3 regions of the Williamsia sp. z34 genome follow, and region 3 is predicted to be linked to each of the others. Evidence: riboswitches for the same ligand, from Rfam matches in the RefSeq annotation. Region 3 holds a riboswitch; each other region holds the start of a gene.
What was found. A riboswitch is a leader RNA that binds a small molecule or an ion and turns the genes downstream of it on or off. The one in region 3 is predicted to bind S-adenosylmethionine.
Positions count from the first base shown of each region.

Region 1: it holds a riboswitch for S-adenosylmethionine, as region 3 does, so the genes downstream of both, solA (N-methyl-L-tryptophan oxidase) here and AC51GT_RS15295 (aminotransferase class V-fold PLP-dependent enzyme) in region 3, are expected to answer to the same signal.
Region 2: it holds a riboswitch for S-adenosylmethionine, as region 3 does, so the genes downstream of both, AC51GT_RS17985 (amino acid ABC transporter permease) here and AC51GT_RS15295 (aminotransferase class V-fold PLP-dependent enzyme) in region 3, are expected to answer to the same signal.

Region 1 is NZ_JCANWW010000009.1:161,021-164,276, forward strand. It holds gene AC51GT_RS21075 (glutathione S-transferase C-terminal domain-containing protein) at 1-211, opposite strand, end outside; gene solA (N-methyl-L-tryptophan oxidase) at 214-1,344, opposite strand; SAM riboswitch class IV at 1,587-1,704, opposite strand; SAM riboswitch class IV at 1,897-2,009, shown strand; gene AC51GT_RS21085 (aminotransferase class V-fold PLP-dependent enzyme) at 2,095-3,256, shown strand, end outside.
Region 2 is NZ_JCANWW010000007.1:61,386-64,641, forward strand. It holds gene AC51GT_RS17980 (uracil-xanthine permease family protein) at 1-1,279, shown strand, start outside; SAM riboswitch class I at 1,479-1,571, shown strand; gene AC51GT_RS17985 (amino acid ABC transporter permease) at 1,723-2,688, shown strand; gene AC51GT_RS17990 (amino acid ABC transporter ATP-binding protein) at 2,685-3,256, shown strand, end outside.
Region 3 is NZ_JCANWW010000005.1:393,668-396,923, reverse strand. It holds gene alc (allantoicase) at 1-582, shown strand, start outside; gene AC51GT_RS15300 (hypothetical protein) at 632-1,135, opposite strand; gene AC51GT_RS15295 (aminotransferase class V-fold PLP-dependent enzyme) at 1,132-1,959, opposite strand; SAM riboswitch class IV at 1,991-2,106, opposite strand; gene AC51GT_RS15290 (DedA family protein) at 2,174-2,815, opposite strand; gene AC51GT_RS15285 (O-succinylhomoserine sulfhydrylase) at 2,863-3,256, opposite strand, start outside.

The DNA of each region.
Region 1 (3,256 bases), on a different contig from region 3:
CCAGCTCGATGACCAGCGTGACCCGCTGAGCCCACGGGCAGAACCAACCGGAATAGACGTGATAGCGATCAGCCACGGCCGGGTAGGGCGTGGATCCGTCGCCGCTGATACGTCCGGCGAATCGATACACCGGTCGGGTGTCGTCCGGTTCGCGAGTGATCGTGTACTCACCGTAGGTCTCGGTATCGGCTGGACTGGCGAATCTCGACATGGCTAGACAACCTTTTCTGCGGAGTGGGAGCGGAAAGAGAACAGCTCGGGGGCATCTTTGTCGGCGGTGAGGTCGGCGAGGAGGCGGCCGATGGCGGGCACGAACTTGAAGCCGTGTCCGGAGAATCCGGCGGCGACCGCAACCGGACCGCGGCGGTCGATGACGAAGTTGGAGTCGGGTGTGGTGGCGTACGTGCAGCTGATCGGGGTCAGTGCGTCGGCATCGACGCCGGGCACCCAATGGCGGACGTATTCCTGCAAGGCCTTGAGTTGCCGTGGTTCCGCCGTGAAATCGCGGTGGTCGGGGTCAACGACCGGTCCGGTTCCATGGAACCCGACCTTGACGCCTTCGGCACCCGAGGACAGGCCGTACACACCACCGAATTCGGGTGCGTTCGGTCCGTCCGGGTCGTGCAGGATCCCGAAGCTGGGCCACTCGGCGTCCTGGTCACGCGGTACAAAGTGTGCAGGTTGCTCTTGAGTGACGGTGATCTGTGGCAGCGGCACGATGCCCGACAACAGCTTCGTCGCCCAGGCGCCGGCCGCCACCACCACACGTCGGGCCACGTACTCCTGGTCATCGGTGCGTACGGTGACCGAGTTGTCGTCTGTGACGTCGATCGAGATCACCTGCGATTCGTGTCGAACCTCTGCGCCGAGGGCTGCTGCGCTGCGTTGTAGCGCGCTGACAGCGTTGTCCGCATGTAGTCGTCCGCTGTTGGGGTAATACAACGCGCGGCCGTCGAATCTGATTCCGGGCCAGCGCTGCGAGGCCTCGTCGGGCTCGAGCCACTGATGGACGAGTCCGAGGTGGGCGAGGGTATCGGAGATGGCGGTCAGACGGTGTGTCCATCCTTGGTCGACGCCACCGGTGATGGTGAGCAGCTCTGACCCGGACTCCTGTTCGAGTTCCGCCCACAGCGTTTCGGCCTCGCGGGCCAGCTCTACGTAGGGGCGCTCGGCGTAGGAGGTGCGAAAGATCCGTGACGCTCCGTGGGACGCGCCGTTGCGGTGTCCGGGTGAAAAGCGTTCCAGCAAAACGGTCTCGGTGCCTCGCCGGGCGAGTTGCCAGGCGGCGGCCGAACCCATCGCCCCGCCACCGACGACGACGGTGTCGACCCTTGTCACGCTCATGTGGATCGACCTGCTCCCGCGTGTTCGTGTCGCTGTTCGAGAGCAGGTACCGCGATGAGCAGGGTGTGGTGGTCAGGGGGACTGTCGACGATCTGCTCCTTGTTGGATCGAAGCCTGTCGGACCACACGGACATCAGGTGCACTCCTGGTAAGTGGGTGCGGTGCTGACCACGCAGCGAGCAGCACGGCGGATGTGAATGATCATCGAACTCCTGGAGATATCCTCGGGCTCAGATGCCTGAACCCCGCGCTTGCCCCATGCCGGTGAAGGCTGGGACCGTGTCTTTGATCCAGGGCACCCCGCCGCGGTGGAGGGTTGCCGACCAGCAAGCTGGAACTTGGCGCTGATACTCGTTGACACAGGGCAGCTGTTGTCCACCAAGCGAATCCGGGCATCGTGGGGGCATGCCCGGGTCGGAGGATTTCAACTGTTGGACAGAACCATACGCACGCTCCTGCCCAAATCCGAAGGATGCGCGGAGTTCCGATCGCCGAGAAGTTAAAGGAAAATGGGTATGGACGACGCCGAAGAAGTCTGTTAGCGTCGTCGTCGGTCACGAGTACCAGCGCACAGCCCCGGCTTGCTGGTCAGCAACCCTCCATCGCGGCGGGGTGCTCCGGGTGAAGACCTGGCCTGTTCGAACCCGAACAGGCAAGCGCGGACCTCCCACGTCCGAGTTCGAACTGCCGCATCGGCAGGGTTCGAACTGGCGGCGCGTGTGGAATCCCTGACACCGGAGGGTGTGAGCAATGAGCACTGCAACACTGGGACAATCCTTGGAAGCCCTTGCAGCGATTGAGGGTTCGGATACCCGAGCGCCACTGAGTGATGGCTCGACCACGCGATACGTCAACTTCGACTACGCGGCGAGTGCGCCGGCTCTGTGCAGCGTCGTCGAGCGGATCACGCAACTCCTGCCGACGTATTCGAGCGTCCACCGCGGGGCCGGTTACGCGTCGCAGGTCACCACCCAGGCATACGAGAGCGCCCGCGCGCAGGTCGCGGAGTTCGTCGGCGCCGGGCAGCAGCACAGCCTGATCTTCACCCGGAACACCACCGATTCCCTGAACCTCCTGGCCGGCTGCGTGCCGGGCAAGGTCGTCGTCCTCGACCTGGAACATCATTCAAATCTGTTGCCGTGGAGTGATGTTCACGTGGTCCGGACCGCGAATACACTCACTGCGACGATCAGCCGGGTGGAGACCGCCCTCAAGGACACCGGCGCGGTGCTGCTGGCGGTCACCGGCGCGTCCAACGTCACCGGTGAGATCCTGCCGATCGATGAATTGGCTGATCTCGCGCACCGCAATGGTGCCCGAATTGCCGTCGACGGAGCGCAGCTGGTACCGCATCGCCGGATCGACATCACCGCCGCCTGCATCGACTACCTGGCGTTCTCCGGACACAAGACCTATGCGCCATTCGGCTCGGGAGTGCTTGTCGGGCTGCGGGATTGGCTTGACGTCGCCGAACCATACCTGGCCGGTGGTGGTGCCGTTCTGAACGTCACCGAGCAGGACGTGACGTGGGCGCGGTCGCCCGCCCGTCATGAGGGCGGCTCACCCAACGTCCTGGGTGCGGCCGCGCTCGCGGCGGCCTGCGTCGAGATCGCGTCCCTCGGTGATGCCGTGGTTTCCCATGAAACCGCGCTCACGGAACAGTTGCGCAACGGCCTGGCACAGATCCCGGGCGTGCACCCCCTGAAGATCTTCACCGACAGCACCGACGCCGTTGGCGTTGTCAGCTTTGTCGTCGACGGGCATCGGGCCGCTGAGGTGGCAGCCCATCTGTCGGCCGAGCACGGCATCGGTGTGCGCGATGGACGATTCTGCGCCCACCCGCTTCTCGATCGCCTGGGCCACGGTTCCGGGGCGGTGCGCGCCAGCCTCGGCCTGGGTTCGACCTCCGAGG
Region 2 (3,256 bases), on a different contig from region 3:
CACCCAAACCCGGTCGCCGCTGTTCGGTTGGTCGCCGGCCGGGAGCAACGAGGTGGTTGCTCCGACCGAACGGCTGTCGTGGCCGCGCACGGTGGGCATCGGCCTGCAGCACGTGGTGGCCATGTTCGGTGCGACATTCCTCGTTCCGGTACTCACCGGATTCCCACCGGCGACGACGCTGCTGTTCTCCGGAATCGGCACGATCCTGTTCTTGCTGATCACCCGCAACCAATTGCCGAGCTACCTCGGTTCGAGTTTTGCGATCATCGCTCCGGTACTCGCCGCGACGGCCTCTCATGGGCACGGTTCCGCGCTGGGCGGCATCGTGATGGTGGGCGCGGTGCTGGTCGTCATCGGCGTGGTGGTGCACTTCGCGGGCACCGGCTGGATCCACGCGTTGATGCCGCCGATCGTGACCGGAACCATCGTCGCGTTGATCGGCCTGAATCTCGCGCCCACGGCCAAGTCGAACTACGAGCAGGATGCGGTCACGGCCACGCTGGTCCTGGTGCTGCTGATTGCCTCGCTGGTGCTGTTCAAGGGACTGCTCGGACGACTCGCCATTTTCACCAGCGTTGTCATCGGCTACCTGTTCGCCCTGGCCCGCGACAAGGTCGACACCGACCCCATCGGAGCCGCCGATTGGGTCGGCCTGCCCGATTTCCAGGCGCCGACGTTCCATCTGTCGGTGCTGCCGATGTTCTTGCCGGTGGTGCTGGTGCTGGTGGTCGAGAACATCGGGCACGTCAAGTCGATCAACACGATGACCGGGATCAACTACGACCACAAGATCGGTCGCGCCTTGGCTGCCGACGGTATCGCCACGGTCTTGGCCGGTAGCGGCGGCGGTTCTGCCACAACGACGTACGCCGAGAACATCGGTGTCATGGCAGCGACCAAGGTGTACTCGACGGCCGCCTACTGGGTGGCCGGCATCGCCGCGGTGCTGCTGGGTATGTCGCCGAAGGTCGGTGCGGTGATCGCATCGGTCCCGCCGGGTGTCCTCGGTGGTGTGACCACCGCGCTCTACGGTCTGGTCGGCATCCTGGGCGTGCACATCTGGGTGACGAACAAGGTGGACTTCTCCAAACCGGTCAACCAGTTCACCGCCGCCATCGCACTCGTGATCGGTATCGCCGACTTCTCGTGGACGATAGGCGATTTGAGCTTCGGTGGCATCGCACTCGGTGCGCTGGCGGCACTCCTGATCTACCACGTCATGCGCGTGGTCGGCGGCTGGCGCGGAACGGTTGTGGTGGACAAGGCGGACGTCGAGTAGACGTGCACTGACCCGACTGATCGCCCCCTCAAGCTTTTTGAGGGGGCGATCTTTTGTCTGTCACACGAGTTCCGATTTCAGACACAAGGGTGGGGCGCAAGGTTTAAAACATGGTGATTGCAACCCGAAAGCCCAGTGTCGCAAGGCAAATCAAATTCTACCCCTTGACGTCTGGTCCATCGACCGCATAGATTCCTCCTCACCATCCAGAGCGACCGAGAGACTTGGCTCGTCGACGTCGCAGCAACCCCGTCGCAGGACGTGTGGGTGCTACCGCCAAGAACGATGGAGGAACGATTATGGATCGCGCTTCGTGGAGACGTTTGCACGTCGACCTGTGCCGAGCGGGCACCGGCGTCTGTACGTAGGTCTGACCCACCTCACCCACACATTCTTGCCCTATTGGAAGGCCCTTCAGCGATGCTCGCTGCGCGCATACACCGGTGGTCACAGTGACCCAGATAGATATCCGCTCCACGCTCGACGAACCCGCGGCGGTGGACGACGCCGACCTGGTCATCGCGCGGAAGTGGCATCCATGGCGTTGGATCATCGCGATTGCCGCGCTGATCGTTGTCGCCCAGTTCTTGCACGGATTTGCGACCAACCCGGGCTGGGATTGGGGGACGTTCGCGCAGTACTTCACCGCGTCGTCGGTGATGTCTGCGTTGTGGCTGACCATCCAGTTGACGTTCTGGGGATCGCTGTTCGGATTTGCGATCGGCATCGCGCTGGCCGCGGCCAGGCTGTCGAAAAATCCGGTACTGCAGGTGATTGCCTGGTTCTACATCTGGGCGTTTCGTTCGATCCCCTTGATCGTCCAGTTGCTGTTCTGGTTCAACCTCGCGTACCTCTATCAGTCGCTGTCGGTGGGAGTTCCGTTCGGGCCGGGCTTCTTCGAGTTCAACGTCAACAATGTGATCAGTGGTTCGGCTGCGGCCATCATCGGTCTGGCGTTGCACCAGGCGGCGTATTCGGCGGAGATCATCCGGGCCGGGATCATCTCGGTGGATCAGGGTCAGCTCGAAGCCGCTGCCGCACTGGGTATTCCGAAGCGCCGCGAGTTTTTCAAGATCATTCTGCCGCAGGCGATGCGGGGAATCCTTCCGAACGCCGCGAACGAGGTCATCAGCTTGTTCAAGGGCACTTCGATCGTGTCGGTCATGGCAATTGCCGAGTTGTTCTACCAGGTGCAGGTCATCTACGGGCGCAGTGGACGGGTCGTCCCGCTGCTGATGGTTGCCACTGTCTGGTACATCGTCCTGACGTCGATCTTGTCGGTGGTGCAGTTCTACGTGGAGCGGCACTATGCCAAGGGCGCGCTGCGGACCATTCCGTTGACGCCGGTGCAGCAGATCCGAAAGCGGTTCTCCGACATCTCCTTTGCTCCACGCGGGGCGACCCGATGACCGAGGCGATAGAGAATTCGAGGTACGCGGTCGAGGTCAGGGGAGTTCACAAGTCTTTCGGCGATCTGGAGGTGCTCAAGGGTGTCGATCTGGTGGTACGCCCAGGTGAGGTCACCGCGATCATCGGTCCGTCGGGATCAGGCAAGTCGACGCTGTTGCGTGCCCTCAACCACCTGGAGAAAGTCGATCACGGCACCGTCCGTGTCGATGGTGACCTGGTGGGGTACAAACGCAAGGGAAACAAGCTTCACGAGCTGAGCAACAAGGAGATTCTGCAGCAGCGCTCGCGGATCGGTTTTGTGTTCCAGAACTTCAACCTGTTTCCGCATCTGACCGCACTGGAGAATGTGATCGAGGCGCCGATCTCGGCACAGAGACGCAAGCGGTCGGACGTCGAGCCTGAGGCAGTGGCTTTGCTCGAGCGCGTCGGCGTCGGTGAGAAGGCGCACGAATACCCACGCAGGCTCTCGGGTGGGCAGCAGCAGCGGGTTGCGATCGCTCGCGCACTTGCACTGCGGCCCAAGGTGATCCTGTTCGACGAGCCGACATCAGCGCTCGATCCCGAACT
Region 3 (3,256 bases):
AAGGAGCGGTTCACCCATGTGCGGCTCACAATCCATCCGGACGGTGGCGTGGCCCGATTCCGGGTGCACGGCCGTGGCGTCCCCGACCCGAAGTTCTTGTCCTACGGACACTTCGACCTCGCCGCCCTCGAGAACGGCGGCATGATCACCGCCTGCTCCAACATGTTCTACGGTTCCCCGAACAACCTCCTGATGCCCGGCCGGGCCCGCACGATGGGAGAAGGCTGGGAGACCTCACGGCGGCGCGACGACGGAAACGACTGGGTCCAGGTCAAATTGGCCGGTGAGTCGACGATCGGCCTGGCCGAACTCGACACCAGCTACTTCTTGGGAAATGCACCGGGCTCGGCGATGATTCGTGGCCGCGACGGCGAAAACGGTGAGTGGTTCGAGGTTCTGGGCCGATCCGCCCTGCAACCCGACACCCGACACCGGTTCCTGATCGAGGCAGACCGGCCGATGACCGAGGCCCGCCTCGACATCTTCCCGGACGGCGGCATGGCACGACTGCGGTTGTACGGCTCGCTGACCGACGACGCTCGCGCACGGATCATCGATCGCTGGGAAAACGGCGAGAGCTGATCGGCGGATCGGTCCGCATCACGCCTGCGATCAGGCGTGGTGTGGGGCGTCAGGCCGCGGTGGCCCGTTCGAGCAGTCCGGGCAGCACGCGGTCGGCGATGAGCTGGGCCGAACCGGGCCGATCACCCGTCCGCCCCAGGTCGAGAGGCCGCAGGATGACCGCATCGGCGACCTCGGCGGTATAGATGTCGACGATCAGCGTCAGCAATCCGTTGGCGGTGCCGACATAGCGGACGGTGTCGCCGAACCTCGACTCCCCCAGCCGCAGAAGCTCTGCCCGCGCGGTGGCCGCGTCCTCGGCGATCACCACGTCGATCTCCAACGCCACCACCAGGTCCGCGGGATCCTCGCCCAGTTCCTGCCAGCCGGCACGCAGTGCGGCTCGCTCCTTGATGCCGCCCCGCAATTCCGGCTGGCGGATCCGGCGGACCGCCGAATCCCGGGCCTCGGACGGGCCAGGCCTGCTCCAGGCGAGCTGGTGGTTGTCGCCCTCGATGGCGACCAGCAGTTCGGGGCGGGTGCGTACGGTGGTGACGCGATCTGCTTCGGTCATGATTTCTCCTGCTCAAGAGTGCTGTCCACGAGTGAGTTCAGTTGCCGGGCAAGCTCATCGATGCCGGTGTGGGCGTCCCATCGGATGACGGCGGGCTCAGGGTGTCCGGCCACGGTCAGTGAGGCGATTCCCACGCGGTCACCGGCATCGGGCCACAGCTGCAGTCGGCGGATCCCGGGATGCCGGGCGGCTTCGGCGTCGAGCCACTCGGACAGTGCCTGCTCGTGGAGACCGGCGCTCTCGTAACCGAGGTCGGCCAGCGCCCGGGCCGGGGACCGGTCAGTGCCGACGTTGCCGGCGACGGTGTCGATATCGGCGTCGGCACAGTCGGCGAGCCAGTCGCCGCGGCCCACAACCACCGCCGGACCGGCGACGGACCGGCCGGACAACACGAGGTAGTCGATCCCGTGGCTGGTCAGGTTCACCGCCCGCCGGGACACGAGCTCACTGCCATCGACCAGCAGTCGCGCGCCGCGTCGGTGTGCGATCGCCGCCAGCGCGGGCAGCGGCACCACTTCGCCGGTGGCCTCGGCGACGGCCGGAACGATCAGGAGTGCGGCGCGACGGCGTCCGAGCTCGCTGTCCACCGCGGCCAGGGTGGTCACCAGATCGATCTGCGCCGGCACCACCCGGTGGTCACCATCGGGGGTGGGGTTCGTGAGGGCGGCGGTCAGATCAAGTGTGACGACGCCGCCGGGCGCGACACCGGCGACCAGCGCAACGGCTTCGGCGAGTTCGGAGGCGAACAGGACCCGATCGGTCGGGCGGGCCTTCACAAACCGGGCGATCTCGTCCTTCAAATCGTTCGTGGAGGAGTTCGTCACCCACAGTCCCTTCAGATCCGGACTCGGCCGGAGTCCGCGCTTGCCACCGTCCGAACAGACAGCGGCCAGGTTGTCACCCGGAGCACCCCGCCGCGAATGGAGGGTTGCCGGCCAGCAAGCCGGGGCTTGTCGCTGACACTCGTCACCGATGACCACATTGCAGCGCCGTTGATTTCCCTGTCAAATATCGAACCTCTTTAACGCGGCGTGAATGTTATTCCGCGCTGGCCGCGGCCTTTTGTGACCTGCGCCGATGCTGCCACCAGCGAGCGGCGAAATAGAGAAGCATGAGCGCCCCGGCACCGAAAGCCAGGTAGAACATCACCGTCGCCCCGACGGTTTCACCGACCGCGTAGCCGATGATGCACACCACGGTCACCCAGACGACACCACCGGCGACGTTTGCCAGCACATACTGACGCGTCGGCATCTTGCTCATCCCCGCCACAAACGGGGTCACGGTGCGCACGTAGCCGATCCAGCGGGCTCCGATCACCGTGGCCACCCCACCATGGCGGATGAGTTCCTCGGCCTTCTGCCAGCGTTCTCGTCCGACCCATCCGCCGAAGCGGGTTTCGGTGATGCGGCCTCCGGATCTGCGGCCGATGGAATAGCCGGTCCAATCGCCGAGCACCGCGGCAACGCAGGCACCGACGATCAGCCAGACGATGTTGGTCTCGCCGAGGGCGGCCGCGACCCCACCGGCGAGCAGGACCGTCTCACCGGGCAGGACCAGACCGAGCAGAGCCGCCGCTTCTCCGTAGATGACGACGAACACCAAGAGATACACCGCCCACGGCGGCGTCGACTGGATGATCGAGATGACCCAGTCGGCCAGCGAGTGAAAAATGCCCACCCTCCGATCCCCGGTGACGGCCGCAGGCGGCGTCGCCCAATTCTGCGTTACAGAGCCTGGTCGAGATCCTTCAGCAGATCGTCCACACCCTCAAGACCGACCGACAGCCGAACCAGCGAATCGGACAACCCGATCGCAGCCCGACCCTCGGGTCCCATCGCGCGGTGGGTGGTGGTCGCCGGATGCGTGATCAGCGACTTCGAGTCCCCGAGGTTGTTCGAGATGTCCACGATCTGCAGACCGTCGAGCAGTTCGAACGCCCGCGCCTTCCCGGATACCGAACCGGTGTCGGCGAGTTCGAAGGTCACCACGGTGCCACCGCCCGACATCTGCTTCTTCGCCAAATCATGCTGCGGATGTGATTGCAGGAACGGATATCGCACCCGCGCAACCCGCGAATCGGCTTCGAGGAACTCGGCGATGCGCAGCGCCGCGGCGGTC